2 regions of the Mesorhizobium sp. M1027 genome follow, and region 2 is predicted to be linked to the other one. Evidence: riboswitches for the same ligand, from Rfam matches in the RefSeq annotation. Region 2 holds a riboswitch; the other holds the start of a gene.
The links. Region 2 has a riboswitch for S-adenosylmethionine ahead of metX (homoserine O-acetyltransferase MetX). Riboswitches for the same ligand answer to the same signal wherever they lie in the genome.
Positions count from the first base shown of each region.

Region 1: it holds a riboswitch for S-adenosylmethionine, as region 2 does, so the genes downstream of both, NKH50_RS10715 (O-succinylhomoserine sulfhydrylase) here and metX (homoserine O-acetyltransferase MetX) in region 2, are expected to answer to the same signal.

Region 1 is NZ_JAMYMW010000004.1:336,702-352,078, reverse strand. It holds gene NKH50_RS10780 (hypothetical protein) at 1-196, opposite strand, end outside; gene NKH50_RS10775 (DUF952 domain-containing protein) at 322-672, shown strand; gene NKH50_RS10770 (quinone-dependent dihydroorotate dehydrogenase) at 669-1,745, shown strand; gene NKH50_RS10765 (MATE family efflux transporter) at 1,749-3,173, opposite strand; gene NKH50_RS10760 (histone deacetylase family protein) at 3,224-4,126, shown strand; gene NKH50_RS10755 (DUF6460 domain-containing protein) at 4,189-4,491, opposite strand; tRNA gene NKH50_RS10750 (tRNA-Gly) at 4,585-4,658, shown strand; gene NKH50_RS10745 (LysR family transcriptional regulator) at 4,973-5,962, opposite strand; gene chvE (multiple monosaccharide ABC transporter substrate-binding protein) at 6,279-7,343, shown strand; gene mmsA (multiple monosaccharide ABC transporter ATP-binding protein) at 7,443-8,975, shown strand; gene mmsB (multiple monosaccharide ABC transporter permease) at 8,972-10,264, shown strand; gene araD1 (AraD1 family protein) at 10,448-11,440, shown strand; gene NKH50_RS10720 (2'-deoxycytidine 5'-triphosphate deaminase) at 11,496-12,590, opposite strand; SAM riboswitch at 12,726-12,803, shown strand; gene NKH50_RS10715 (O-succinylhomoserine sulfhydrylase) at 12,873-14,063, shown strand; gene NKH50_RS10710 (ceramide glucosyltransferase) at 14,099-15,253, opposite strand.
Region 2 is NZ_JAMYMW010000010.1:62,663-78,039, reverse strand. It holds gene NKH50_RS20005 (class I SAM-dependent methyltransferase) at 1-281, shown strand, start outside; gene NKH50_RS20000 (ABC transporter ATP-binding protein/permease) at 417-2,249, shown strand; gene NKH50_RS19995 (DUF1194 domain-containing protein) at 2,326-3,132, shown strand; gene NKH50_RS19990 (RNA polymerase subunit sigma-70) at 3,151-4,176, opposite strand; gene NKH50_RS19985 (SDR family NAD(P)-dependent oxidoreductase) at 4,219-4,965, opposite strand; gene NKH50_RS19980 (DUF1330 domain-containing protein) at 5,238-5,558, shown strand; gene metW (methionine biosynthesis protein MetW) at 5,584-6,198, opposite strand; gene metX (homoserine O-acetyltransferase MetX) at 6,257-7,426, opposite strand; SAM riboswitch at 7,522-7,599, opposite strand; gene hisC (histidinol-phosphate transaminase) at 7,738-8,847, shown strand; gene NKH50_RS19960 (prephenate/arogenate dehydrogenase family protein) at 8,854-9,789, shown strand; gene NKH50_RS19955 (DUF2125 domain-containing protein) at 9,821-10,822, opposite strand; gene NKH50_RS19950 (gamma-glutamylcyclotransferase) at 10,937-11,470, shown strand; gene NKH50_RS19945 (zinc-binding dehydrogenase) at 11,515-12,495, opposite strand; gene NKH50_RS19940 (aldo/keto reductase) at 12,827-13,774, shown strand; gene NKH50_RS19935 (LysE family translocator) at 13,853-14,473, shown strand; gene NKH50_RS19930 (lysophospholipid acyltransferase family protein) at 14,502-15,302, opposite strand.

The sequences.
Region 1 (15,377 bases), on a different contig from region 2:
GTTCGTCGGCCGCGGTCTTGCAGACAAGCTGACCGGAGCGCTCCTCACAGAGCGACATGGCGCCGGTTTGCGTATCCATGCGCACATAGCCATTTGCCGATTTTTCCAGCCGGTAGCGATCGGCCTCCTCGGAAAAGGCCGACGCCGCGACAAGCGGGATCAGTGCTGCGGGGATCAAGACGTGTTTCAGACGCATGTTTTCCTCCATGAGCCAGTTGGCTCAATCTATCACATGTTTGCGCCTGAAATGGGGAAGAGTTCGGAGCCTGCGAAACCCGCTTGCCCCTTCCCCGCATGGCCTGTTCGGACTATAGCGCAACGATGTCCGAGATCATCTACAAGATAGTTCCCGAGGCGCTGTGGCGCGAGGCTGAAAGAGAAGGCCGCTTCACCGGCGCGCCGATCGACGTCGCCGACGGCTTCATCCATTTTTCCACCGCCGGGCAGGTCCGGGAAACGGCAGCAAAACATTTCGCCGGCCAGGCCGGGTTGCTGCTGGTTGCCGTCGATAGCGCGCGCCTCGGCCATGCGCTGAAATATGAGGTCTCGCGCGGCGGCGCCTTGTTCCCGCATCTCTATTGCGGGCTCGGCCTCGATGCGGTCGTCTCGGTGCGGGCATTGCCGCTCGGCCCCGACGGCCGGCATGAATTCCCGGCGATGGGGGCCGAATGAGCGCGTTCGACCGGATCGGCCAGAAACTGCTGTTCACGCTCGATCCGGAAACCGCGCATGGGCTGTCGATTGCCGCGCTGAGATGCGGTCTGCCGGTCGCCGGTCGCCCGCCGCAGGACAACAGGCTAAAGGTCAGCCTTTGCGGGCTCGACTTCCCGAACCCGCTCGGCATGGCCGCGGGTTACGACAAGAATGCCGAAGTGCCGGACGCGCTGCTCGGCCTGGGCTTCGGCTTCGCCGAGGTCGGCACCATCACACCGCTGCCGCAGACGGGCAATCCGAAGCCACGCATCTTCCGGCTGCCTTCGGACGGGGCGGTAATCAACCGGCTGGGCTTCAACAATGAAGGCCACGCTGCCGCAGAGAAGCGTCTTGCCGCCCGAAAAGGCCGCCCCGGCATCGTCGGCATCAACATCGGCGCCAACAAGGACAGCGCCGACCGCGTCGGCGATTATGAGCGCGGCGTGATCCGGTTCGCGCGATACGCCAGCTATCTGACAATCAATATCTCCTCGCCGAACACGCCGGGCCTGCGCAACATGCAGGCGCGCGAACAGCTTGGCGAGCTCCTGTCGCGGGTCATGGCTGCGCGTGCGGCGGCACCGGCAAAACCGCCCGTCTTCCTCAAGATCGCGCCGGATCTGGTCGAGGGCGAGCTGGAGGACATTGCCGCCGAGGTCACTGAGAAGAAAATAGACGGCGTCATCGTCTCCAACACCACGATCGCGCGGGCGGGACTGCGCAGCAACGATTTTGCCGGCGAGGCCGGCGGGCTTTCGGGAAAACCGTTATTCGAGCGCTCAACCACCGTGCTGGCAAAAATGCGGAAACTGCTTGGCCGGGATCCTGCCGTCATCGGCGTCGGCGGCGTCGATTCCGCCGAGACGACGCTGGAAAAGATCCGTGCCGGCGCCGATCTCGTCCAGCTCTATACCGGGATGATCTATGCTGGGCCGGCGCTACCGGGGCGCATTCTTTCCGGCATGGCCCGTTTCATGGACAGTCAAGGGCTGAAGTCGCTGCGCGAGCTTCGCGACAGCCGCCTCGATCAATGGGCGGCGAAACCGCTTTAGCGATCAGCCAAAGGCCGTTCGCACCCGCAGCCGCAATATGGCGAGCAGGCTGAAGCCGCGTACCAGCAGGAAGACATGCAACGCCGCCCACAAGCCGTGATTGCCGAAGGCCGGCGCCAGGATCAGCAGCGCGGCGCTGAACGCCAGGAATGACACCAGCATCATGTTGCGCATGTCGCGCGACCATGTCGCGCCGATGAAAACCCCGTCCATCTCGAAAGCCAGCGCGCCGCTGAGCGCGGTGAACGCCGCCCAGGGCAAGTAGATATCGGCAATGGCGCGGACGTCCGTCGAGGTCGTGATCACGGCGACGAGATCGGTGCCCTCCAGCAGGAAGAAGAGCGTCGCCGCGCCTGCCAGACCGAGCCCCCAAAGCAGCGTCAGCCGCACCGCCTGGTCAAACGCCGTGGCGGCACGGGCGCCTATGGCGCGCCCGGCGAGCTGTTCAGCGGCGGTGGCGAAACCATCGAGGAAATAGCCGGCAACCAGGAACAGGTTCATCAGCACGGCGTTGGCGGCCAGCGTCAGAGTGCCGAATTGTGCGCCTTGTCGCGTGAACAGCGCGAAGGCGGCGAGCAGCGAAAAGGAGCGGATCATGATATCGCGATTGAGCGACATCATGCGCAGGAATGCCGGCAGATCGAGGACGCGGTGGCGCGGCAACCTGGGCGCCGCCCAAAAGCGCCGGCCGACAATGGCGAGACCAAGCAGCATGGCGACGAATTCGCCGGTGAGCGTCGCCCAGGCAACGCCGGCAACGCCCCAGCCGAGCTCCAGGCCAAGCAGGAAGCAGAGGGCGATGTTGATGCCGTTCAGTATCAATTGCAGCATCAGCCCGAGCCCGCCTTCGCCGCGCCCCAGCACGTAACCGAGGATGGCGTAATTGATCAGCGAGAACGGTGCTGCGAGCATCCTGGTGCGGATATAGACGTCCATCGCCGCGCTGACGCGCGGTTCGGCGCCAATGAACCATTGCCCGGCGGTGGAAACCAGCGGCGCAAGCGCGGCAAGCACGAAGCCGGCGACGACCGCGATCAGCACGGCGCGCCAGAACACCGCCTGCTCCTCCAGCGCATCGCCGCGCCCGAAGGCCTGGGCGACGAGGCCGGTGGTGCCGGAGCGCAGGAAGTTGAAGGTCGTGAAAACGACGTCGAAGATCAGGGCGCCGGCCGCCAGGCCGCCGAGAAGGGCGGCATCGCCGAACTGTCCGACCACCGCCGTGTCGACAATTCCGAGCAACGGCGTCGTCAGATAGGCAAGCGTCATCGGCACGGCGATGGCGAGCACCGAGCGGTTGGTGACGACGAATGCCCTGGCTTCGGTGGCGTGGACTTCGGTGGGTAAAGCCTGCTCCAAACGCGTGTCGCTTCCTGTTGCGGCTTGATCGGCTAGCCGATGTGCCCCAGTTTGCGGACCTCGCGCAACCATCCACCCCATTGTGGTCAACCGAAACCCGCCTCTGGTGCACCGGCCGCCCCATGCCCTTGCAGATCGTTCATCATCCCGACTACGACGCCGGCTTCGCCGTCAACCACCGCTTCCCGATGAGCAAATATCCGCTGCTGATGGACGCCTTGCGGGCACGCGGCCTGGCGCGGCCCGAGGCGCTCAACATGCCGGAGGCTGCGCGGCCATCATGGCTGAAGCTTGCCCACGCGGCAGACTATGTCGACCAGGTGCTCGCCTGCGACGTGCCGGTGAGGATCGAGCGCGAGATCGGTTTCCCCATTGGACAGCGGGTTTCGCTGAGGGCGCAGCTCGCCACGGCCGGCACGGTGCTGGCAGCGCGGCTGGCCTTGCTGAACGGCATCGCCTGCAACACCGCCGGCGGCAGCCATCACGCGCGGCGCGCGCAAGGCGCCGGCTTCTGCACCCTCAATGACGTGGCCGTGGCTGCGCTGGTGCTGCTCGCCGAAGCTGCTGTCCAAAACATCCTGGTCGTCGACCTCGACGTGCATCAGGGCGACGGAACAGCGGATATCCTGAACGACGAGCCGCGCGTGTTCACCTTCTCCATGCATGGCGACCGCAACTACCCCGCGCGCAAGATCGCCTCCGATCACGATATCGCCCTGCACGACGGAACCGGCGATGCAGCCTATCTGGAGCGGCTGGGCGCCATCCTGCCGGAGCTGTCGGCGCGAAAGCGCTGGGATCTCGTCTTCTACAATGCCGGCGTCGATGTCCATGCCGAGGACCGGCTCGGCAGGCTGGCGCTGTCGAATGACGGGCTGCGCGCCCGCGACGATATGGTGATCCGCCATTTCCGCACGCTAGGCGTCCCGGTGTGCGGCGTTATCGGCGGCGGCTATTCGACGGAAGTCGCAGCACTTGCCGCACGCCACGCCATCCTGTTCGAGGTGGCTGCGGGCTACGCGTGAAAGGCTGTTTGTTTGAGCATGATCTTTTCCGAAAGCCGGTTCCCACTTTTTGGGATCATGCTCTACTTCCTGAAATTGGCGATCCTGAGCAGGATGAAGGCCGGCACGACGATCGCGGCACCGAGCAGGATGTAGCCGAGGAAGCGGTCGATGGCGTGGAAGCCCAAATTCCACAGGTCGATGAAGAATTTGCGGATGCCGTAGAGCACGTCCATCGGCGACCAGCCGAAGGCGTTCATGACCAGGCCGACGAGGAACGACACCACAAGCAGCTTCAAGATCACCCGGAGCGGCGTATCGCCGAGAAAGCGGTTCAGTGCGGACAAGGCCTGTCTCCACAGTCGGGTGCCGCGATTCGGGCACATGCCCAGAAATACGCAGTTGACCGCCCGGCATCAAGCCGAGCCCTCAAACCGGATTGCGCATCGGCGCCGGGCCATGATATCGGAGGAACCAGCGCGGGTATGATGTAATGGTAGCTTGTCAGCTTCCCAAGCTGAACGCGCGGGTTCGATTCCCGCTACCCGCTCCAGCTTTTGCCACACGGGTTGCGCCTGAGTTGGCGATGTTGAAAACTTGCGGCTTTACAGGCAGTTTACAGCTCGGCTGGCCGTCCTTCATCTGTTTGGCCGATGTGCCAGTTCGTCGAATATCTCACATTGAGGGTCGGCGGGGCCTCGAATGACCCCAACCGGAATGTCTACCCTTGGCCCGCTGGCTTCTGCTGGCGGGCTTTTTTTGAGCATCACGCAGCAGTTGTAGCCGACTTGCATCGGCGCCGCTGCTGGTGGGCCTGTCTGGTCGTCTGGCCGGCCACGGGATGCGCCCCGCTACCCGCTCCAATCCTCAGCCCACCTCCCGCAAAATAAAATCGTGCAGCATCTTGGCCGCCGGCGACAGCGCGCGGTTCTTTACCGTGATCAGGCTGTAGGGCCTGACCTCGATGTCGAACTCGGTCTGGACGACGTCGATGGCGCCGTCGAGCCCTTCGGGGTTCTGAATGAACTTCGCGACCTGGATCGACACCGGCGCGATCGCGTCGGATTGCGCGACCATGACCAGAGTCAGTAACAGCGAGCTGGTGTTGAGGATGCGATCCGGCAGCGCGATGTTGCGGTTCAAAAAGTTGCTTTCCATGGCTTGGCGCAGCGGCGAGCCGCCCGACTGGAAAACCCAGTCATAGGCGGCGGTGTCTTCCAACCGCACTGCCTTGCCCTTGGTCAGCGGGTGGCCGCGGCGCACGATCAGGCAGGCCTTCTCGACGCCGATGACGCGGGCCTCGAACAGCCGCGGATTGAGGTCGTCGGGGATGCGGGCGATGATGAAATCGTGCCGAGAGGCGATCAGCTCGCGCGCCAGCACGTTCGAGGTCTCGACCTGCATGGTGATTTCGATGCGCGGATAGAGGCGCCGGATCTCGCGGATCGCCGGCACCGCCAGCTCGATCGCCGGTGCCGTGACCGCGCCCAGGAACACCGAGCCGCCCTTGCCCGCCTTGAGCTCGAAGATCTCGCGGTCGACCTCGCGCATCTCGAGCAGGATCGACCGCGCGCGCCGTGCCAACGCCTTGCCATAGGGCGTCAGCGTGATGCCACGCGGCAGCCTTTCGCAGAGCTTGACGTCGAGCACCGCCTCCATCTCGGCGATCATGCGCGAAGCCGCCGGCTGCGAGATGTTCATGACCTGGGCCGCGGCACTCACCCGGCCGTGCTCGTCGAGGGCTGCGATCATACGCATGTGACGCAGGCTCAAGCCGCTGCGCAGCAGGGTTCCGCCATCGCGCGGAATCTCATCGTAACCGGCTGATATTCCACCAGGATTTCGCAGCGCCGCCATGATTTTTCCCTACTCCTACGCCCGGCGCCCCAGCTGGATCCGGCAGCGTCGTCACTAGCCTAAGCCATATCAGTCGCGATATAGCAACCATCAAAGATCGCATTTGACAGTTATGGCAAAGCGACACACCCTTCGCGCGTCCTGAGACTTGACGATCGGTGACGAGAGAAAACTCGTATCGATTGAACCCAGAGTTTCGGGGCCGATTGGGAGGATACCGGAGATCGATGACGGCAGCGGCGCCTTTGGCGCTCCTGCACGATTGCGCGGCCCACGAAACCCAAGGGTACGCGTCCATCAACCAGGGAGAGTTAATGTGAAGATTATCAAGACACTGGCCGCCGTCGCGGCCCTAGGCATCGCGGCTATGACGCTGCCGGCGCAGGCGGGCGAAGGCCTGGTCGGCGTGCTGATGCCCACCAAGACCTCGCAGCGCTGGATCAACGACGGCGACGCCGTCAAGTCCCAGCTCGAGGCTTTGGGCTACACTGTCGACCTGCAATATGCGCAGGACGACATTCCGAACCAGCTCAGCCAGCTGGAAAACGAAATCACCAAGGGACCGAAGGCGCTGATCATCGCTTCGATCGACGGCACCACGATGGGCGATGCGCTGCAGAAGGCCAATGACGCCGGCGTTGTCGTCGTCGCTTACGACCGCCTGATCAAGAAGACGCCAAATGTCGATTACTACACCACCTTCGACAATTTCGGCGTCGGCGTCATCCAGGCAAAATCGCTGCTCAAGGGCCTCGGCTATCCCGAGAAGAAGGGTCCGTTCAACATCGAGCTGTTCGGCGGTTCGCCGGACGACAACAATGCGTTCTTCTTCTATAACGGCGCCATGTCGGTTCTTCAGCCGCTGATCGACGACAAGACCCTCGTCGTGAAGTCCGGCCAGATGGGCATGGACAAGGTCGGCACGCTGCGCTGGCTGGCGGCAACCGCCCAGGCCCGCATGGACAATCTGCTCTCCGCCAACTACTCGGACGGCAGCCGCGTCGATGGCGTGCTCTCGCCCTATGACGGCCTGTCGCGCGGCATCATCGCTTCGCTGCGTGCCGTAGGCTACGGCACTGCCGATCAGCCATGGCCGATCGTCACCGGACAGGACGCCGAGACCGCTTCGGTCAAGGCGATCATTGCCGGCGAACAGTATTCGACCGTGTTCAAGGACACCCGCGAACTCGCCAAGGCGACGGTCGAACTCGTCGACAAGGTGCTCTCGGGCGGCAAGCCGGAAGGCCTCGACACCACGACCTACAACAACGACGTCAAGGTCGTTCCCTCGATCCTGTTGACGCCGCATGACGTCGACAAGTCGAACTACCAGGCGCTGGTGGTCGACTCCGGCTACATCAAGGCCGAAGAACTGAAGTAATCGCGGTTACAAAGCCTGGGGTCCTGCGCAGGCAGGGCCCCTTTTCGTTGGCGAGCCAGCCCGGTATTGTTTGCGGACCTCGCAGGAGTGGTATTCTCAATGGCATCGACGATTTTGGAGATGCGCGACATCACCAAGACGTTTCCAGGCGTCAAGGCGCTGTCGAACGTCAAGCTCATGGTCGAGGAAGGCGAGATCCATGCCGTGGTCGGCGAGAACGGCGCCGGCAAGTCGACGCTGATGAAGGTGCTGTCGGGTGTGTATCCGTCCGGCACCTATGACGGCCAGATCATCTATCGCGGCGATGAGTGCCATTTTAAAGGCATCCATGACAGCGAGCGCAAGGGCATCGTCATCATCCACCAGGAGCTTGCGCTGGTGCCGATGCTGTCTATCGCCGAAAACATATTTCTCGGCAACGAGCAGGCCAAATACGGCGTCATCGACTGGAATGCCAACGAGACGCGCACCAGCGCCCTGCTCAAGAAGGTCGGCCTCAAGGAAGACCCCAACACGCTGATCACCAATATCGGCGTCGGCAAGCAGCAGCTGGTCGAGATCGCCAAGGCGCTCAGCAAGGAAGTGAAGCTGCTCATTCTGGACGAGCCGACGGCGAGCCTGTCCGAAAAGGACAGCCAGGCGCTGCTCGATCTGCTGCTCGAATTCAAGCGGCAGGGCATCACTTCGATCCTGATCTCCCACAAGCTCAACGAGGTGAACCGGGTCGCCGACAAGGTCACGATCATCCGTGACGGCCGGACCATCGAGACGTTGGCCAAGAAGGACATCTCGGAGGACCGCATCATCACGTCGATGGTCGGCCGTTCGCTCGACGACCGCTACCCGCCGCGAGAGCCGAAGATCGGTGAGACCGTTCTCGAAGTGAAAAACTGGTCGGTCTACCATCCCATCCATGCCGAGCGGCAGGTCATCAAGGGCATCAACCTCAACGCCCGCAAGGGCGAAGTGGTCGGCATTGCCGGGCTCATGGGCGCCGGCCGGACCGAGTTTGCCATGAGCCTGTTCGGCCGGTCCTACGGCCGCCGCATAACCGGCGAGGTGTTCCTAAACGGCAAGCCGATCGACGTCTCTTCGGTGAGCAAGGCGGTGGAACACGGCATCGCCTACGTTACCGAGGACCGCAAGACCTACGGTCTCAACCTGATCGACCACATCAAGCACAACATCACGCTGGCCAACCTGCCCGGCGTGTCGCGCCACGGCGTGATCGACGATTTGCGCGAGCTTTCGGTCGCCAACGATTATCGCGGCAGGACCAACATCCGCGCCTCGAGCGTCTACCAGATGACCGGCAACCTTTCTGGCGGCAATCAGCAGAAGGTGGTGCTGTCGAAATGGCTGTTCGCCAATCCGGAAGTGCTGATCCTCGACGAGCCGACACGTGGTATCGACGTCGGCGCCAAATATGAAATCTATACGATCATCGCGCGTCTCGCCTCCGAGGGTAAGGCAATCATCGTCATCTCGTCGGAAATGCCCGAACTGCTCGGCATCACCGACCGCATCTACGTCATGAACGAAGGACGCATCGTCGGCGAAATGGCGGCAAGCGACGCCAGCCAGGAAAAGATAATGCGCGCCATCGTCCGCGGAGAAGGAAAAGCATCATGAGCACCGAAAGCGCTCCCGGGCCGCAGACCGGCGTTGCCCAGGATCTACAACAGGGACCTCGCATTGCCGTCTCGGCGCTGGTCACCAATCTGCGCGAATACGGGTTGGTGCTGGCGTTGATCGCAATCATGGTGTTCTTCCAGTTCACCACGTCCGGAACGCTGTTCAAGCCGGTGAACCTCAGCAATCTCGTGCAGCAGAACAGCTTCATCATCGTGATGGCGCTGGGCATGCTTCTGGTGATCGTTTCGGGTCACATCGATCTCAGCGTCGGCTCCGTCGCCGGCTTCATCGGCGCATTGGCGGCGATGATGATGGTCATCTGGCCGCTTGGCCCATTGAGCAATCCGCTGGTGGTGTCGATCATCTGCCTGATCGTCGGTGGTGCGATCGGCGCGGCACAAGGCTACTGGATTGCCTATCACCGAATACCGAGCTTTATCGTCACGCTGGCGGGCATGCTGATCTTCCGCGGCATCTGCCAGGCGCTGCTTGGTGGCGGGTCTTCCGTGGGGCCGCTTCCAGTCGGCTTCAAGGCGCTCAGTTCCGGCTTCATTCCGGACCTGATCGGCCCATTGACGCTGATACCGCCAACCGTGAACGCCGCCGGCAAAACCATTGTCGGCAGCGGCCTCACGCTGCACCTGACGACGATCGTGATCGGCCTCGTCGCCGTGCTCGCCTATGCCTATTTCGGGCTCAGGGCACGGCGCACCCGCGAGAAGCATGGCTACGAAGCCGAGCCCTTCTCGCTGTTCGTCGTCAAGACCCTGGTGATCAGCGCGCTGGCGCTGTTTCTCGTTTACCAATTCGCCACCTATAGGGGCCTCCCCATCGTTCTCATGGTGATGGGCGTGCTGATCGCGTTGTTCGTCTTCGTTACCAAACGCATGACGATCGGCCGCCGCATCTATGCGATGGGCGGCAATGCCAAGGCAGCCCAGCTATCGGGCATCAAGACCGAACGGCTGACGTTGATGGTGTTCATCAATATGGGCGTGCTGTCGGCACTCGGCGGCCTGATTATCGCAGCGCGCTTGGGGCAAGCTGTGCCGGCGGCCGGCCTCGGCAGCGAGCTCGACGTCATCGCTGCAGTGTTCATCGGTGGCGCTTCGGCGATGGGCGGCGTCGGCCAGGTCATCGGCGCGGTGGTCGGCGGTTTCATTATGGGCGTCATGAACAACGGCATGTCGATCATGGGCGTCAATGTCGACTGGCAGCAGGTGGTCAAAGGCCTGGTGCTGCTCGGCGCCGTCGTCTTCGACGTCTACAACAAGAACAAGGCTTGAGAGGCAACCAGGAGGCATACGGGTCACATCGCGGCGCTGCCGGGCGGCGCGAAGAAGTCCCCCGAGGGACCTGACCCGCGAGCGCAATCCGGACGAAGAATTTCAACCGCGGCGTGGACAGGGTCTGAGCCGCGCCGGGCAGGGTTTGCCAAGAAGGCAGGCCGCAATTCAGAGAGGGTTACCATGCTGATCTCCCAGATCCTCGACGACGCCGAGACGATCCGCGTCGTTGCCCGCAACGGCGGCAAGACCCGCGTCATCAACGGGGCCCGCAGCGTCTATTCGCTGGCGATGGAAGCCGCGCGCACCGGCACCGGGCTTGTCGCCCTGATCGAGCGCAAGGGCTTCGGCGAAACCGTCGATCTCGATGCAGCCTACAAGAAGGGACGGCTGCTGTCGCCGATCAACCATCCCGATCCGGCGCATCTCCATCTCACCGGCACCGGGCTGACGCATCTCGGCTCCGCCGCGACCCGCGATTCCATGCACAAGAAGCTCAGCGATGGCGGCGAGGAACAGCTGACCGATTCCATGAAGATGTTCCGCATGGGGCTGGAGGGCGGCAAGCCGGCGAAGGGCCAGATCGGCGTGCAGCCCGAATGGTTCTACAAGGGCAACGGTACCATGGCAGTGGCGCCCGGCGCGGCGCTCATGTCGCCCGCCTTCGCCCAGGATGCCGGCGAGGAGCCGGAAATCGCCGGAATCTATGTGATCGGCGACGACGGCGCCCCGTTCCGCGTCGGCTTCACGCTGTCGAACGAGTTTTCCGACCACGTCACCGAGCGCGTGAATTATCTCTTCCTCGCCCATTCGAAACTGCGCAACGCCTCGTTCGGGCCGGAGATCCTGATCGGCGACCTGCCGTCCGACATTCGCGGCGCTTCACGCATCCTGCGCCACGGCAAGCTGCTTTGGGAAAAGCCGTTCCTGTCGGGCGAGGCGAACATGTCGCACACCATTGGCAATCTCGAGCATCACCACTTCAAATACTCGGCCTTCCGCCAGCCGGGCGACGTGCATGTGCACATGTTCGGCACGGCGACGCTGTCCTTCGCCGACGGCATCAGGACCGAGGCCGGTGACGTATTCGAAATCGAGGCGCAGGATTTCGGCCTGCCGCTGCGCAACCCGCTTGAAATCGAGCAGCCGGTGAAGGTGGCGGTGAAGGCGCTTTGAGGCGTCGATGACAGCGTGATCTCCCCCCTCGTGGGGGAGATTGGCAGTTCCAAACTCATCGCGCGGCGCGGAAATGCTTGGACAGTTTCAGGCCCTGCGCCTGATAGTTCGAGCCGAGATCTGTGCCGTAGAGTGCCTGCGGCCGTTTCAGCATATGCTCGTAGACCAACCGTCCGACGATCTGGCCGTGGTCGAGGATGAACGGCACTTCGTGGCTACGCACCTCGAGCACCGCCCGGCTGCCGGTGCCGCCCGACGCCGAATGGCCGAAACCCGGGTCGAAGAAACCGGCATAATGGACGCGGAACTCGCCGACCAGCGGGTCGAAAGGCGTCATTTCGGCGGCGTAGAGTGGCGGCACATGCACCGCCTCGCGCGACACCAGAATATAGAATTCGTCCGGATCGAGCACCAGCTCGCCGGCACCGCTCTTGTAGAGCGGCTCCCAGAAATCGACGACATCCTGCGCGGCGCGCTTGTCGACGTCGACCAGGCCGGTGTGGTGCTTGCCGCGATAGCCGACCAGCCCGTCCTTGTCGCCGTCGAGATCGATCGACAGCGCGATTCCCCCGCCTGAGATGTTGGGTGGTTCGGTGGCGACCAACATTTCGGCGCGGTGCAACTCGTGCAGCTCGCTTTCCGACAAGAGCGCATTGCCGGTGCGGAACCTGATCTGCGACAGCCGCGAGCCGGTCCGCACGATGATCGGGAAAGTGCGCGGGCTGACCTCCAGATAGAGCGGGCCTTCATAGCCGGCGGCGATCTTGTCGAACTCGTGGCCACGGTCGGTCATTACCCGGGTGAAGATATCGAGCCGTCCAGTCGAGCTTTTCGGGTTGGCGGAGGCGGAAATATGGGCGGGCAGCGCCAGGCTTTCGAGCAGCGGCACGATGTAGACGCAGCCGGTTTCCAGCACCGCACCTTCGGCGAGGTTGATCTCGTGCAGCTTCAGCCGGTTGAGCTTGTCGACAACCCTGTGGTCCGGGCCGGGCAAGAAGGAAGCACGCACTCGCCATGCCTTGTCGCCGAGCCTGAGGTCAAGGCTGGCCGGCTGGATCTGATCGGCATCGAGCATGCGCGGCGACTTCAGCGCGCCCGTCTGGAACAGCGCGGAAATATCCTGATCGGGAAGAATGCCTGTCTGCCGCAAGGGTCTGGCTCCGTTCGAACGCCGGGCGAGGTCTTGTTCTGTCGCAGGTCCGACCGTGGACGCCTTTGGCACCTGCTTGGTACAATCCTCTTAATCATGCCGGCAATTGACGCAAGCGTGGCGCGGGTCTAAAGCTCGTTATCCCGTGGTGATTTGGCCGGTCGGCTTGCAGCCACGTTAAACAAGTCGCTAAAGGACCGTCGGCCGCAAGGCCATATGGACCGGTTGCGACTTTCGCGGCCGGTTTTTTGTTGTTTGGACCAATTTTGGTGTTTGGATGGAATGATGACCAAGAAGCGCGACTGGAAGCCTCAGACCGCACTCGTGCATGCCGGGACGCTGCGTTCCGGCTTCGGCGAGACCTCCGAGGCGATGTATCTCACCCAAGGCTATATCTACGAGACGGCGCAAGCGGCGGAGGCCCGCTTCAAGGGCGAGGAGCCGGGCTTCATCTATTCGCGCTATGCCAATCCGACGGTCGACATGTTTGAGAAACGCATGTGCGCGCTGGAAGGAGCCGAGGACGCGCGCGCCACGGCATCCGGCATGGCGGCGGTGACGGCAGCACTGCTGTGTAGCGCCAAGGCGGGCGACCATATCGTAGCGGCCCGCGCGCTGTTCGGCTCCTGCCGCTGGGTGATCGAGACGCTGGCGCCGAAATACGGCATTGAGGCAACGCTGGTCGACGGCACCGACATCGCCAATTGGGAAAAGGCGGTCAAGCCAAACACCAAACTGTTTTTCCTGGAAAGCCCTACCAATCCAACGCTGGAGGTAGTCGACATTGCCGCCGTGGCGGCACTTGCCAATTCGATCGGCGCCAGGCTGATCGTCGATAATGTCTTCGCTACGCCCTTGCAGCAGAAACCCCTGCAGCTCGGCGCCCACATCGTCGTCTATTCGGCCACGAAGCATATTGACGGCCAGGGGCGTTGTCTTGGCGGCATCGTTCTGTCGGACAAGAAATGGATCGACGAGAATCTGCATGACTATTTCCGCCACACCGGCCCCAGCCTCTCGCCCTTCAATGCCTGGACGCTGCTGAAAGGCCTGGAGACGCTGCCGCTACGCGTACGCCAGCAGACGGAAAGTGCCGGCCGCATCGCGGATTTCCTGGCCGAGCGCCCGCAAATCGCCCGCGTCATCTATCCCGGCCGCGCCGACCACCCGCAAGCGGCCGTGGTCAAGAAGCAGATGTCGGGCGGCTCGACGCTGATTTGCTTTGATGTGAAGGGCGGCAAGCAGGCGGCCTTTGCCTTCCAGAACACACTCGACGTCGTGCTGATTTCCAACAATCTCGGCGACGCCAAGAGCCTGATCACCCATCCGGCGACGACCACACACAAGAACTTGACTGATGAAGCCCGCGCCGAGCTCGGCATCGGACCGGGAACGCTCAGGCTGTCAGTCGGCCTTGAGGACGCCGACGACCTGCTCGAAGACATCGAGCAGGCACTGAGAGTTGCCGGATAAGGGCTGGCCGAACAGAGGCAGCGGGGACGTGCCGATCAGGCGCCGGACGGGGTCTCTTCCAGCTCCGCGACAGTCTTCGTCTGGATAGTCATCACGTTGCCGCGCCAGTCGATGGCGCCGCTCAGCCATCCGCGCGCCCAAATGACGGGAAGCATCAGGTCTCGTGCCATCATCGCCGGGATCGTGCGCGGCGACAGGTGCCATCCCTTGGCCGAGGCCAAGGCGCATTCCGGCAGGTAGGCCGCGACCAGCACGGCGACGGCGGTTGCCGGCAGGCTGACGCCGGCGTCAGCCGCGGCGATCAGTGCAAGCACCAGCGGCGGTGCCGCGCCGATCAGGATTTCGGGGGCAAAGAACAGTGCAAAGGTGACGCGGCGCAGCCGCGCCCAGCGCGCCTGCCGCGACCAGATCTCGCCAAGCGTGCGCCGGCCGAGCGGCTGTTCGAAGGGAGAGGCGACAAGATTGACCCGTAGTCCGAGCCCATTGACCAGCTTGGTCGCGGCGGCGTCCTCGGCGATCTCGGCGGCAAGCGCGCGGATGCCGCCATTGGCATCGAGCATTGGCTTGTTCCACAACATGCTCTTACCCTGGGCGAAGCCGAGGCCGAGCGCCTCTCCAGCGTACTGCCAGCGTGCCTGCAGCGTGTTGAGAAAGGCGCATTCGACCTCCCCCCAGAAGCCGTCCGGCCGCGAGCCGATTGGCGTCGAGCAGACGAGGCCGGTGTCATGCCGCCACGCCGCCATCAGGTGCTGGACGTAGTCGCTCGGCATAAGCACATTGGAATCGGCAAGGATGACCCAGCGATAACGCGCCGCCTCCCAACCCTTCACGCAATTGTTGAGTTTTGGATTGCCGCTGATGCGGTCGTCACCGACCAGAAGGCGGGCGCGAATAGCTGGAAAGCGCGCCATTGCGGCGGTGATCGGCTTGACCACCGGGTCGTCGGCATGGGCGACACAGAAGATGAGTTCGTAGCGCGGCCAGTCGAGTGAGAAGGCGCGCTCCAGCGTCTCTTCGGCAAACGGCTCGACGCCGCGCGCCGGGATGACGATCGATACCGGCGGCGCGTTGGCCGCGGGCGGTGCAATACTGGCTGGTCGCTTCAGCTTCTGCGAAGCTAACAGGATGCTGGCGAGATTTGAAAGAAGGAGGGCTATGGAAAGGAGGGCGGCTGCGAATGTCGGTTCCATCGAGATCTGGTCGCTCCAGAAATGCCGGCCGCATGACAGCCGTTTTCAACAATTCGACAGAACGCTGAGTCGTCCGGCACAAGCCTGCACACCATCATTGTCATGTGTCACTCAAATGACATTG
Region 2 (15,377 bases):
CGCCGGCGGCATGGTCCGATGCGCTGTTCTTCCCGCCGTCGCCGCGACGTTTCATGATGCAGTTCCACAATGTGCTGGAACGCGCCGGCCGGCGCTTCTGGCCGATCTTTTCGGGCGTTATCGTCGTCGAGGCGCAGAAGCGGCTTTACCAAGGCGTGCCGGTTGCCCAGCGCGCGTCCCGCCGCGTCTTCGTGCCGGTTCTCTCGCCGCATGGCGCGCCGACGCTTGGCCGGACTGTCGCGGGCCAAACGTCCGGCGCCGCCAAGATGACGCGTTCGTGATCCGACGCAGGCTTTTTCTCACCTATCTGTCGCGGACGGGTTCGCTGCCCGATTGAAGGCATACGCAATCGGTTCTATGACCGGCGATTTCTATGACCGGGCTTCAGCACCGCTTCCGAATGCAAGGATTCACTCATGGCTGATCATCCGGATGTCGAGGCCAGCGCCCAGAAGCTTGCCGCGTCGATCGAAGCCAGCAGCCTGCGTGAGCAGCTGGCAACAATCAAGATAGCGCTGACCACCTCGCCAGTGCGAAAACAATTGTTTTGGGCCGCAATCGGCATCGTCGCCGTCATTGTCGCAACCTCCGTCGGGCAGGTTCTGCTCAACCGCTGGAACCAACCGTTCTTCGACGCGCTGGCGCGGCGCGACATGCAGGCCTTCCTGCATCAGCTTCTGGTCTTTGCGGCAATAGCCGGCGGGCTGCTTCTGTTTAACGTGGGCCAGACCTGGCTCGACCAGATGATCCGCCTGAAGCTGCGCGAGGCGCTGACGCTCGATCTGATCGGCGAGTGGATGCGGCCGGCGCGCGCCTTCCGGCTGGCCCATGCCGGCGCCATCGGCGTCAATCCCGACCAGCGCCTGCAGCAGGATGTCGCGCATCTCTCGGATCTTTCCACCGGCCTCGGCATCGGCCTGCTGCAGTCCTGCATCCTGCTTGCCTCATTCGTCGGCGTCTTGTGGTCGCTGTCTTCCGGCTTCGTCTTCCACATAGGCAGCCATTCGCTGGCCATACCCGGTTACATGGTCTGGGCGGCGATCCTTTATGCCGGCACCGCCTCCTGGTTGAGCTGGTTGGTCGGGCGGCCGCTGATCCGCTTCAACAACGATCGCTATACGCGTGAAGCGGAGCTGCGCTCTTCGGTGGTTCGCGTCAACGAGAATGTCGATGCCATCGCGCTGGCGCATGGCGAGGCCGATGCCAGACGCCGGCTCGAATTCGATCTCGGCATGGTGCTGGGCGCCATGCGGCGCATCTACAGCGCCCAGATCAATCTTTCCTGGGTTACCGACACCTACGGCTGGATCACAGTCGTTGCGCCGATCCTGGTCGCCTCACCGGTCTATTTCGCCGGCGATATCAGCTTTGGCGGCTTGATGATGGCAGTCGGCGCTTTCAACCAGGTTCATTCCTCGCTGCGCTGGTTCATCAACAATATCGGCGGCATCGCCGATTGGCGCGCCACGCTGATGCGGGTCGCCGACTTCCGCATCGCGCTTGGCGACACCGACGCGCTGCACGATACGGAAAGGCGCATTTCGTTCGGCGAAAACCCGGACGGCAGCCTGACCTTCGAGAAACTCGAGATCGCCTCGCCCGAGGGATGCACCAAGCTTGCCGAGCCGCATGTCGAAATCCGCGCCGGCGACCGGGTCATGATCACCGGAGATCCGGGCGCCGGCAAGACGCTGTTCTTCCGGGCCATTGCCGGTCTGTGGCCGTGGGGCAGCGGACGGATCGGCATGCCGGCCGGAGAAGCGCCGATCTTTGTTCCGCGCACCCCCTATTTCCCGCTCGGCAGGCTGCGCGAGGTGCTCAACCATGCAGACGGCGCGGCGGAGGCGGCCGATGCCGAGATCTCGGAGGTGCTGGCCGATGTCGGGCTGCAGCGCCTGTCGTCCTCGCTCGATCGGTCGGCGCGCTGGGAGCGTGAGCTCAGCGACGACGAGCAGCGTCTGCTGGCCTTTGCCAGGCTCGCCTTGCGACGGCCGAAATGGGTGATTATCGACGAGGCGCTGGACGCGTTCGACGGCCCGACGCTGAGGCAAGTGCTGTCGATGCTGGAGAAGCGCATTCCCGACGCCGCGATCCTCAATATCGGCCGCGGCCAGCACAATGGCCGCTTCTTCCGGCGGGCGTTGACCATCGTCAAGGATGCCGGCCAACCGGCCCTCAAGCCGGCCCGTATCAGGGCAGGGGCCATCGAACCGCCCCCGGCCATCGCCTCGGCTGGCCGAAAGAAATAGAAACCAAGCTTTATTTCGCCGCGATCGCGGCGAAAAACTGTCGCGATCGTTTCAGATGGGAACGTTCCGATCGGCCATGCTTGACGCTTTCGCCCTGCTCGCCTGCCTTGCCTGCGCCCCGGCGGCACCCGTGGCCGCGCCGGCCAATGCACTTGCCGTCGATGTCGAGCTGGTGCTGGCCGTCGACATCTCGCAGTCGATGGATGAAAGGGAGTTTGCCCTGCAGCGCGCCGGCTATGTCGCGGCGCTGCGCCATCCCGACTTCATCAACGCCGTGCGTGCCGGCACCTCCGGCCGCATCGCCATCGCCTATTTCGAATGGGCCGGCACCATCCGCGACGATGCGGTCATTGCCTGGCAGGTCATCGACAGCAAGGAGAGCGCCAACGCTTTCGCCGACAAGATCGCGGCCCGCCCGTTCAGAAGCTTTCGCGGCACCTCGATTTCCGGCGCAGTGGCTTTCGGCGTCGAGCTTTTCAACGGCACGGCCTTCACCGGCAAACGCCGCGTCATCGACGTCTCGGGCGACGGCCCAAACAACACCGGCTTGCCGGTCACGGCGGCACGCGATGCGGCGCTGGCGAAGGGCATCGTCATCAACGGGCTGCCGATGCTGATCAGCCCGTCACCCACCTTCAGCCATCTCGACCGGTATTATGTCGAATGCGTCACCGGCGGGCCGGGCTCGTTCGTGCTGCCGATCTATGCTGCTTCCGAATTCGCCACCGCCACTCGCCGCAAACTGATCCTCGAGGTCAGCGGCATCGAGTATCCCAAGGTGGATCCGAGGACGATCGGCATCGACGCACCGATCGACTGCCTGCAAGGCGAGCGCGACCGGCGGTTTTTCTCGGACCCATACTTCCCGGAACTCGACCGATAAGGCTGGCCCAGGGGTAGGTTAGGCTGGTGGCAGGCCGAAGGCCGGGAACAGAGATGGCCCGAGCGGCCCTATGAAGATCGTCAAGGAAGCGATCCCGCCCTCGGCGGCGTCGAACACATGCAGGGAATGGGCCCGCCATTCAGGGCCATCGTGGCTGCGGGAATAAACCCCGACCGCCGGCTGGGCATTGGCCCGAGTGGCCAGCGTGCGGAAGCCGCCAAACCTCGGCCAGACGGTCTCGAGGAAACCGCGGATCGCTTCGCGGCCTTGATACCATTCGCGCCAAGGCGGCATTGTATAGATGGCGTCCTCACGCAGCAGCTCGATCAAGCTGTCGAGATTGGCGGCCTGCCAGGCCTGCATGTAGCGTTCGAGCAGCAGGCCTTCTTCGGGGCTGGGCCGTGATCGGCTGGTCGGCCGTCCCTGGGGATAGCGCGCCGCCAGCGTTGCGCGGGCGCGCTGCAACGCGCTGTTGATCGAAGCCGTCGATCCGCCCAGCAAACGCGCCGTCTCGACGGCCGACCATCCCAGGACGTCGGCAAGCAGCAGCGCGGCGCGCTGCCTGGGTGGCAGATCCTGGATCGCTGCGACGAAGGCGAGCTGGACGGCCTCGCGGCTCTCGTAACGGGCTTCCGGACCTGACTCGCTGCCGGCAATGTCTGGAAGCTCGGCGTCGGGGTAGGGCTCCAGCCAGGCGATGTCGGCTACGGGCCCGCCTATGGCCGCCCCGTGCGAGGGCGGCCGTCCGGGTTCCCGGAGAATGCGATGCGCCCTCGACCTCGCCTTGATGGCGTTGAGGCAAGCGTTGGTCGCGATCATGTAGAGCCAACCGCGAACCGAACCTCGCCCGTCGAACTCCGACCTGGCACGCCAGGCGCGAAGCAACGTGTCCTGGACGAGGTCGTCGGCCTCGTGCAGCGAACCCATCATGCGATAGCAATGCAGCTTGAGCTCGCGGCGATGCGCGGCCGTGACCTTCTCGAAGGCCAGCCGATCGAGGATCGGCTGGCGTGCTGGTTCCAGAGGTGGTTGAGCGTCTGTCATGTGGCTTGTGCGGTTACGAGTGAGCGTTGCATTACGCGCGCCTCAGGCGGCCGGTGCAAGCCCGCTACCGCTGACCATGAAGGAACTGCCTTGCGGCTGGCCGGTGGCGAGCGCGACCACCGCCCGTCCGACGTCGGCCGGGGTTTGCGTGTCGGTCATGGCGGCGATGAAGTCCGCCGGCTGGATGCCCATATAGGCCGCTATGCTGTCGACGCCGGCCTTGCCCACGCCGGTTTCCGGCATGATGCGCATCGGCGCGAGCGCCATGAAGCGCAGGCCGAGGCCAAGCCGGTCGGCCTCCTTCTGGCTATGACCGGCCAGGAACATCTGCATGCGTTTTGCGCCGGCATAGCCGCCGGCGTTCGGTGGTCCGCCGGTCAAGGCCGCGCCGCTGGAGATCAGAACGATCCGGGTCCCCGGCTTGAGCGGACGCCGCAGAGCGGCCCGGCAAAACAGGAACGACGCCTTGACGTCCGTGTCCCAATTTGCCGAGAACGCCTTCCAGTTCTGTTCGTGCAGCGGCGCGGAAGGCGCCAGCGCGCCTGCGCAGATCACCAGCACGTCCGGCTCAAGCGCGGCGAAGACCTTGTCGGGGGCGGAGTCCACCGTCGCATCGACGGCGAGCGTCGTCACGCCCGAGACCTCCCAGGCAAATTGCGCCAGGGCTTGTTTCCCGCGGGCGACGGCCAGCACCGTCGCTCTCTCCTTGAGGGCGGCCTCCGCGATGGAGCGGCCGACCCCACGGCTGCCTCCTACGACTACAACATTCTGACCTTGCAACGATCCCATGGATCACCTCTCTGTTCCCGGCCGCCGGACCATCCAGGCGCGCTCATCGATAAGGACAGCGCAGGCGTGCGGAAATCATCGGCGCCAGGCGGAAATATTTTTCAGGTGACAGCAGGGCTCGCGCACGGCCCTGTTCGGAGCAGCAACGGCAGAGGCGCGTCGGTTTTGTATTCAGTGTCATTACCTCGGGGGTAATCGACCAGCGTGCAAGGTCTCGGCAAACTGCTCCCATCAAGCCGGTTGTCCGGCTTCGACCACCAGGGAGTACAGCCATGACCGCCTACGCCGTCGCGCATATGCGCCAGGTCACGCCGGGGCCGCAGATCGTCGAGTACCTGCACAAGATCGATGCCACGCTGGAGCCGTTTGGCGGGCGCTTCATCGTGCATGGCAGCGAGGTGGAAGTCGTTGAAAACACCTGGCCGGGCCACCTCGTCATGATCGAATTTCCAGACATGCAGCAGGTGCGTGCATGGTACCGCTCGCCCGCCTATCAGGAGATCTTGCCGCTGCGCACCGAGAATTCTCAGTCCGACGTGGTCCTGGTCGATGGCGTCCAGCACCCGCACAAGGCCACCGACGTTCTCGAATAAGGGGACGATCCGCGACGATTGGCTCTTATCGTTTCAGCAGAAACACCGCCTGCTGGCCGAAAAAATTCCAGAACCACCACGGCATCGAGAAGCCGATCCGCTGGCCATTGGCGTCGAGCGCGGTCGCCTTTTCCACCGTCGCGCCAAGCTCGTCGCACAGATTGACGAAATCGCGAATGGTGCAGAAATGGATGTTGGGGGTGTCATACCAGGAATAGGGCAGGTCCTTGGTCACCGGCATGCGGCCGTTGAACAGTAGCGAAAAGCGCACCCGCCAGTGACCAAAATTTGGGAATGAGACGATAGCGCGGTTGCCGATCCTGAGCAGTTCGTCGAGCACCAATTTCGGATTGCGGGTCGCCTGCAAGGTCTGCGACAAAACGACGAAGTCGAAGCCCTTATCGGGATAGAATTGGAGATCCTTATCGGCATCGCCCTGGATGACCGACAGGCCGCGCGCCACGCATTCGTTGACGCCGCGCTGCGACAGTTCCAGCCCGCGACCGTCGACCTTCTTGGTCGCCTGCAGCAATTCGAGCAGCAGGCCGTCGCCGGAACCGACGTCCAGCACCCGCGACTGCGGCGGGATGAGATCGGCGATGACCTCGAGGTCGACGCGCTGGGCGCGGTTGACGCTCATGGGCTCGTCACTTGCCTGGCGCATGGTCCTGATCCGAACAATCCGGAACTTTTCGGGGTCATGCGCCGAGCCCTCTCGCCCGCGCCGCCGAGGCGATGAAGCCTTTGATGGCGGCGAACAGTTCCGGTTCGTCGAGCAGGAAGGCGTCGTGGCCGCGGTCGGTCTCGATCTCGACGAACGAGACCGAGGCGCCGGCCGCGTTCAGCGCGTGCACGACCGAGCGGCTTTCCTCGGTCGGGAACAGCCAATCGCTGGTGAACGAAACCAGGCAGAAGCGCGTCTTGGTGCCGGCGAAGGCATCGGCCAACCGGCCGCCATGGTCGGCGGCGAGATCGAAATAGTCCATCGCCCGGGTCATGTAGAGATAGGAGTTGGCATCGAAGCGATCGACGAAGGTCATGCCCTGATGGCGCAGGTAGCTCTCGATCTGGAAGTCGGCATCGAAGCCGAAGGTCAGGGCTTCGCGATCCTGAAGGTTGCGGCCGAACTTGCGGTGCAGCGCTGCTTCCGACAGATAGGTGATGTGAGCGGCCATGCGCGCCACCGCCAGCCCCTTTTCCGGCCGCTTGCCGTGCTCGAAGTATTTGCCGCCATGCCAGTCCGGGTCGGCCATCACTGCCTGCCTGCCGACCTCGTGGAAAGCGATGTTCTGCGAAGAATGGCGGGCGCCGGTGGCGATCGGCAGCGCCGAGAAGACGCGCTCGGGATAGCTCGAGGCCCATTGCAGCACCTGCATGCCGCCCATCGAGCCGCCCAGCACGCTGAACAGCTGTTCGATACCGAAATGCTCGACCAGCATCAGCTGCGCGCGCACCATGTCGCGGATGGTGATGATCGGCAGGTCGAGCCCGTAGGGTTTGGCGGTGGCGGGATTGGTCGAGGCGGGGCCGGTGGAGCCGAGACAGCCGCCGATGACGTTGGACGAGATGACGAAGAAACGATCGGTGTCGATGATCTTGCCGGGGCCGATCAGCACTTCCCACCAGCCCGGCTTGCCGGTCACGGGATTGGTGTTGGCGACATGCTGGTCGCCGGTCAGCGCATGGCAGACGAGGATGGCGTTGGAGCGCTCGTCGTTGAGCGTGCCATAGGTCTGGTAGGCGATCTGGAACGGCGACAGCAGCGTGCCGGCGTCGAGCTTGAGCGGCTTGTCGGCGCCGAAACGCAACACCGGGCTCGACGGCTGGTCGGCCTCGTTGTTGGTTTTTCGCGCGCGCAAAGCGACCATCACATCTCCTTGCCCGGCCTTCAGTTGTCCACCGCCGGTCCGGGCAACAACCAGCCAGGGCAACAAAAAACCGGCCATGCCTTCGCAAAGCCGGTTACAAGATGCAAACGGCCCTTTAGCAAGTTGTTTAACGTGGCTGCAAGCCGACCGGCCAAATCACCACGGAACTGTTGCTGCTCTTCTAGGACCGACGCATGGCTTCGTCAACGGCAAGTTCTTGATCCCGAATTGCCGCCCCTCGACATTCCGGGCCACGGCTTGTATTTCCGCTGCGGCCTCCGGACGGAGGCACTCTCGACGGATTTCATGGAATGAGCCAGATACCGGATCAGACACGTCCAAGGCCCCGCGCCGGCATCATGGATATCGAAGCCTATGTGCCCGGCAAGAGCACGGCGCCTGAAGGTGTCGCCAAGGTCCATAAATTGTCGTCGAATGAGAACCCGCTCGGCCCTTCGCCAAAGGCGATAGAGGCCGCGCGCGCGGTCGCAGACAAGCTCGCGGTCTATCCCGACGGCAGCGCCAGGCGCCTGAGGGAAGCGATCGCCGAGGTGCACGGGCTCAACCCGGCGAACATCGTCTGTTCCAACGGCTCCGACGAGATTCTGGGCCTGCTGGCGCAGACCTACCTCGCACCCGGCGACGAAGCGATCATCACCGAACACGGCTTCATGGTCTACAAGATCTACATACAATCGGCCGGTGCCGTCCCGGTAACGGTCAAGGAGACCGATGAACGCGCCGATGTCGATGCAATTCTTGCCGCGGTGACGCCGCGTACCAGGATCATCTTCCTTGCCAATCCCAACAATCCAACCGGCACCTACGTGCCGTTCCAGGAGGTGCGCCGCCTGCATGCCGGCCTGCCGCGAAACGTGCTTCTGGTGCTGGATGCAGCTTACGCCGAATATGTCCGGCGCAACGATTATGAAGCCGGCGTCGAGTTGGTGGGCAGCGCGGAAAACGTGGTCATGACCCGCACTTTCTCCAAATTGGGCCTGGGCGGGGCGCGGATCGGCTGGATGTATGCGCCAATGCACGTCATCGACGCGATCAACCGCGTGCGGGGACCCTTCAACGTCAATGCGACGGCAATCGAGGCCGGCATCGCAGCGATCCGCGACCGCGTCCATATCGAGCGCAGCGTGGCGCATAACGAGACCTGGCTGGCATGGCTGACCGAGCAACTAAGCGGGCTTGGGCTGCGGGTGACACCGAGCGTCGGCAATTTCATCCTTATCCACTTTCCCGAGGACAAAAAGCATTCGGCGGCGGCCGCCGACGACTACCTCAGTGCGCGCGGCTACATATTGCGGCGCGTTTCCGGCTACGGTTTTCCGAACGCGCTGCGCATGAGCATCGGCACCGAAGAGGCCAACCGCGGCGTTGCCGCCGCACTCGCGACATTCCTGAAAAGCTAGAACACCATGACCTCACCGATGTTCGAAAAGATCGCGCTGGTCGGCATCGGCCTGATCGGCTCGTCGCTGGCCCGCGTCATCCGCCGTGAGGGGCTCGCCGGCCAAGTCGCGATTTCGACGCGCAGCGAAGCGACGCTGGCGCGGGCGAGCCTACTCGCCCTCGGCGACACCTACACGACGGATGCGAAAGAGGCGGTTCGCGATGCCGATCTGGTCGTCGTTTCGGTGCCGGTCGGCTCTTCGGGTACCGTCGCCGCGGAAATCGCGCCGACGCTGAAGAAGGGCGCCATCCTTACCGATGTCGGCTCGACCAAGGCATCGGTGATCGCGCAGATGCAGCCGCATGTGCCTGATGGCGTGCACTTCATTCCCGGCCATCCTTTGGCCGGCACCGAAAAGTCGGGACCAGATGCCGGTTTTGCCGAACTGTTCGAGAACCGCTGGTGCATCTTCACGCCGCTGCCCGGCACCGATCCCGCGGCACTGGAAAGGCTCTCGGAATTCTGGCGCCGCTGCGGCTCCAACATCGACACGATGGACCCGCAGCATCACGACATGACGCTGGCCATCGTTTCGCACCTGCCGCACATCATCGCCTATAACATCGTCGGTACCGCCGACGATCTGGAGTCGGTGACCAAGTCCGAGGTCATCAAATACTCGGCTTCCGGCTTTCGCGACTTCACCCGTCTCGCGGCGTCCGACCCGACCATGTGGCGTGACGTCTGCCTGCACAACAAGGACGCCATCCTCGAAATGCTGGCGCGATTCTCGGAAGATCTGTCCTCGCTGCAGCGGGCGATCCGCTGGGGCGACGGCGAAAAGCTGTTCGACCTGTTCACCCGCACCCGCGCCGTCCGCCGCTCGATCATCGAGGCCGGCCAGGACATCGACGTACCGGATTTCGGTCGCCAGGCAGTCGAACACCCGCCGAAGGGATAAGCCGCGGCAGGCCGATCGCAGTCCCGACCGCCTAGTCAAGCGGCTTGATCTTGCCGAGCGGGATGAAGCCGAGCGAGGCCTTGCCCCTGACGATCTTCAGCGGCATCGACGGCTGGTTGCCGAGCAGCGCCAGTCCGGCAAAGCCGGTTTGGATCTCTTTCTTCTGCTCGGGGATGGCGGTGGCAAGGATCGCCGCCACGGCCTTTGGATCATTGAGCTTGATCGTCAGATCGGCATTTATGAGACCGCCGTCATCGACCGACAGCGGTCCGGAAACGGTGATGCGCGCAGTTCCGGACGACAGATCGAGCTCGTGGATTTCGGCCGCGAGGCCGCGCAGGCTCTTCGGGTTTGCCATGATCAGCATCACGCCGTTCTTCAGCGTCACATCGCCGCTGCCATCGAGCGGCGGCAAGACGCGCCCGTCGATGGCCGCCGCGTCGATTTCGAGATCGGTGAAATTGCCGGCATAGTCGATGTCCGGGCCGTTTGGGCGCAATTGCCCGCTGGCAGTTCCGGCGCTGAACAGCGAGACGGGATCGGTATCGTCTGCGGGATCGGTCTGGCCGGACAGGCCTTCTGCCTGCAGCGAGAGGCGTCTCGGCAGCGGCCAGGACAGCTTCATGTCGGCCCGCAGATCATCCCAGTCGATCCAGAGCGGGGTCATGCCGGGAACGGAGGTCCTGAGCGGCCCCCTGAGCTCGGCGGCAGGCGACAGAAGCTGCGTGATCTGGGTGGCAGCGTTGATCTTGCCTGTCGATGCCGCGACGTTGCGGCTGTCATCCTCGTAAGCCAGACTGTCGCAGGAAAGGGTGAAGCTGAAAGGATAGCCGCTGACCGCGAGGTTGGCACAGGCGGCCTTGATGTCCTTGTCATCGAGATCGGCGACCGCCTTGTCGGCGGCGCTCTCGACCAGATCCGCCAGGTAGAACCAGCCCGCGCTGTAGATGCCGAACAGCGCGAGAATGAAAGCGGCAAGCCACAACAGGCGGCGACGCTGGCTGGGCGGCTGGCGCTCGTCACTTGACGTCATGCTGCGGCTTTCGTTAACGCGGGTGGCACGGGCGGGCTGTCGCTTGCGGCAACAACAGGTAGACGGACTGAAACACCACCGGTGGAGTGGTTCGTTACAATCAGGCTTGGCGATATGGGCGATTTTTGGGTTTTTGGCTACGGCTCACTGATCTGGCGGCCGGGATTTGCGCATGTCGAGACGCGGCGTGCCCGCCTGCATGGCTACCGCCGTTCGCTCTGCGTCTATTCTTTCGTGCATCGCGGCACGCGCGAACGGCCGGGCCTGGTGCTCGGACTCGACCGCGGCGGCTCCTGCATCGGGCTGGCGTTCCGGGTCCCAGGCGAGCTGCGCAACGAGGTCATCACCTATCTGCGCGAACGCGAGCTGGTCACCAACGTCTATCTCGAACGTGTGCTCAGCGTTCGCCTCGACAAAAGTGAAACGGATGGGAGCGGGACGGTCGAAGCCATCGCCTATGTCGTGGACCGCAGCCACGAGCAATATGCCGGTGCGCTCGACCCGGCCGAGGCGGCGGCCGTCGTTCGCGGCGCCGTCGGCCAGTCGGGGAGGAATGAGGATTACGTGCTCAGCACGCTGGAGCACCTCGAAGCACTGGGTATAAGCGATCATTGGCTGGAAGACGTGACGAGACGGATCGCGACGTAGCGCCTTTTATCGTTATCATGATGTTTTCGGTGCCGTGACGCGGGCTACATCCTGAAAATCTGTTTACCAAGGTCGGCGCGATCCAGGCTGTTTGCCACCGCAAGCTTGAACTCGGTCAGCGCGTGGAGACCGCCGACAGGAACGTGGAAGCCCGGCTGGCCAAAGATGTCGATGATCTCGCGTAGGACAGGCCGGTCGGCTTCGGCAGGCGGCGAAAAGAAGTAGCGATAGATATTTGCCCTGATTTCGACGCCGCTCAGCAACACATCGAAATTGTGCAGTTCGAAGCGCTCGGCACTCATTCCGCCATTGATCACCATCTGCCCGCCGAGCGCCAGGGTGCGGATCAATTCGCCGCTGACAGGTCCGCCGACATTGTCGATAATCCCGTTCAATCCGGCGCCGCCGTTGATATCCATCACCGCTTCCCGGATACTTGCCTTCAAGTCCGAAAGGTCAAGAATGACAGAGGCGCCAAGCGTCTTCAGGTCGAAGCTCTGGTGCGAGCGCCGCACCAGCGCGATGACGTTGATGCCGCGTCGTTGGGCGAACTGCATCACCATTGTTGAAATCGACGAATAGCCGGCCGTGACAGCCAGCCACTGCCCGGGCCGGACACGGGAATCCGTCAGCAGATCCCACGCGGTAATGGGGTTCACCATCTGCCCGGCGCGTTCGACCGGATAGTCCGCAGGCAACGGGATCAGCCATTCGGCGGGAATGGCCGCGTACTCGGCCCAGCTGCCATAATAGCTGAACGCGACAAGCGTGCCCGGTTCCAGCAAGACATTCGCGCCAACGGCTTCGACGATGCCGGCACCGTGGTTTCCCGCGATCTGCCGGGGAAAATGCGGCTTCTTCGGTTCGGGATAGAGGTCCTGGATAAACAGGAAGTCGCCCGGATTGATCGAAGCCGAGACCATCCTGACCAGCACCTCGCCGTCGCCGATGCGCGGAATCGGCAGGTCGTCCATGTAGAGCACGTCGCGCGGCGAACCGATGGCGTCAAATACGATTGCTTTCATGCCGTTCTCCATAACAAATGATCCCATGCCAACAGTCTGGGCCCGGCCGACAGCGTTGGCGCGGCGGAACCTACGGTCGGCTGGCAAAAGTCAGAATTGGCAGATTTGACAATCTATGTGCCAAATTTGCCAGATCGTTTCTTCAGAGGCTGCTGGTTTGGATTCCGGGAACCAGCGCCTTGAGCCGGACACGGCGCGGCGGGTCGCGGCTTTGTGAAGCGCCGGCGGGTTGGCAAAGAGGCTATACGTTTGACGTTGCCACGGCGCGACATAGGTTAGCCCGGTCGGCGGCTCCCATCCGCCCCAGCATGAATCACCATGGAGATCAGTTTTGCAGAAACGTCGTCTCGGTCGCACCGACCTATCCATCGCGCCATTGGTTCTGGGCGGCAACGTGTTTGGCTGGACCGCCGATGAGAAAACCTCGTTCGACCTGCTCGATGCCTTCATTGAGGCCGGTTTCAACGCCATCGACACGGCGGATTCCTATTCGCGCTGGATTGCCGGCCACCAGGGCGGCGAATCCGAAGCCATCATCGGCAGATGGATGAAGAGCCGCGGCAACCGCGACAAGGTCGTCGTCATCACCAAGGTCGGCTCGGATATGGGACAGGGCAAGAGGGACCTTTCGGCCGCCTATATCGAAAAGGCCATCGATGCTTCGCTGAAGAGGCTGCAGGTCGACAGCGTCGATCTCTATCTGTCGCATTGGCCCGACCCGGCGACGCCGTATGAGGAAACGCTCGGCGCTTACCAGAAACTGCTCGACAAGGGCAAAATCCGTTATGCCGGCGCTTCCAACCTCGACGCCGCCCAGTTACGCGCCGCACTCGACGTGGCAAGCCTGCGCGGCCTGCCGCGCTACGAGGTGCTGCAGCCGGAGTACAACCTCTACGACCGCTCGTCCTTCGATGGTCCGCTGCGCGATCTGTGCGTGGCCGAGGACATCGGCGTCATCACCTATTTCAGCCTCGCCAAGGGATTTTTGAGCGGCAAGTACCGCAGCGAGTCCGACCTCGGCAAAAGCCCGCGCGGTGGCGGTGTGAAAGGCTATCTCAACACGCGCGGCATGCGCATCCTCTCAGCGCTCGATGCCGTGTCGGCCAGACATTCGGCCAAGCCGGCAGAAGTGGCGCTGGCCTGGGTGATGGCGCGGCCCGGCGTCACCGCTCCGATCGCCAGCGCGACGACGCTCGACCAGCTCGACAGCCTGGTGCGGGCCGCGTCGTTGCAGCTCAGCCCGGACGATATCGCCGAGCTCGACAAGGGCAGCGCATAGCCGCGCACGATCGTTCAAGACCGGCGCCGCTGCCTTGCCCTACCGTCCCTGCATCGTCACAGGATGCAGGGACGTCGCATGGCCGGACAGGGTCTTCTCGATCAGCAGCTATGGCAGCAATTGCTGGCGCTTGTGCTGGCATCGGCCATCGTTATGGGCAGCCCGGGGCCGGCGACGATAAGTGTCACCGCGATCGGCGCCGCGTTCGGCCTGCGCGATTCGCTCCGTTATGCCTCGGGAATCGTTGTCGGCACGGTCCTCGTGCTTTTGGTGGTGGCGACGGGCATCATGGCCGTTCTCACCGCGCTGCCGAAGCTCGCAGCGCTGTTGGCGGTCGCCTCGGCAGCCTACATCCTCTATTTGGCGTTCAAGATAGCGACGGCGCCGCCCCTGGCGGCACGCGTCGGTAGGGCAGCGCTTCCCACTTTCCTTGGCGGGTTCCTTCTGGCCGTTGCCAATCCGAAAGCCTATGTGGCGATTGCCCCCGTGTTTGCTGGCGCGTCTTCCGGCGCCGGCGGTCTTGCTATTTCAGCCAAGCTGGCGGTCCTCGCCTTGATGATCGTTGCCATTCATCTCTTGTGGCTTCTCGCCGGCGCGGCTTTTGCACGTTTGCTTCGCAAACCGCTGGCGTCGCGGATCATCAATCTGGTGTTTGCCGTGACGCTGATTGCAACAGCCGGCCTGGCTGCCTTGCCGTGAGCCCTTCTGGCGTTCGCGGCGGGGTGTCTCAGCCTTTCAATTCACGTTTCGCGTCCAGCTCACCAAGCCTTTTCACCGCCGTCGGCGGCATCGGCGGCGGGTTCGGCGTCTGCGACGCCTCGACGAGGAGCTGGTCGCAGGCTGCTTCCGTCTCGGCGATCAGCCGGTGCATAAATTCTTCCTTGCCGAGGCCCGGCGGGATCGGCGGCAGGAAGCGCGCCTTGATCGTACCGGGATAGCGCAGGAATTTGCGGCGCGGCCAATAGAGGCCGGCGACGTGAGCGACGGGCACCACTGGAATGCCAAGTTGCGCATAAAGTTCGACGATGCCGTATTTGTAGACCGGTTCGTCGCCCGGCGCACGGCGCGTGCCCTCGGGATAGATGATGAGCTGGCGCGGATTGCGCGCCAATTCCTGTTTGGTCGCGGCGATAACCATCTTCAATGCCTTCGAGCGGCTGCCGCGATCGACCGGAATCATCCGCATCTTCAAGATGTACCAACCGAAGAACGGGATCCAGGTCAGCTCCCGCTTCAATATGTAAACGGGATCGTCGAGATACGGCAGGAAAGCGATCGTGTCCCAGAAGGACTGGTGCTTCGGCGCCAGGATGAAGGAGCCTTCAGGCAGGTTTTCCAGGCCGGTGATCTCACTTCTGGTGCCGGCGACCTTATCGTAGAGCCACATGCTGGTGCGCGACCAGAATTTAGGCACAAACCAGGCGCGATGGCGCGGCGACAGGAAATAATACGGAGTCCAGAGGATCATCTGGACGATCAAGTTGAGGTAGAAGGCGAGATTGAACGCCAGCGAGCGGAAATAGAGCATACAGCAAGTGCCCGGTGAGGAGGTGTGCGTTGGTTACACCAAGCGCCGGCAAAAAGGAAACGGTGCAGTGGCCGG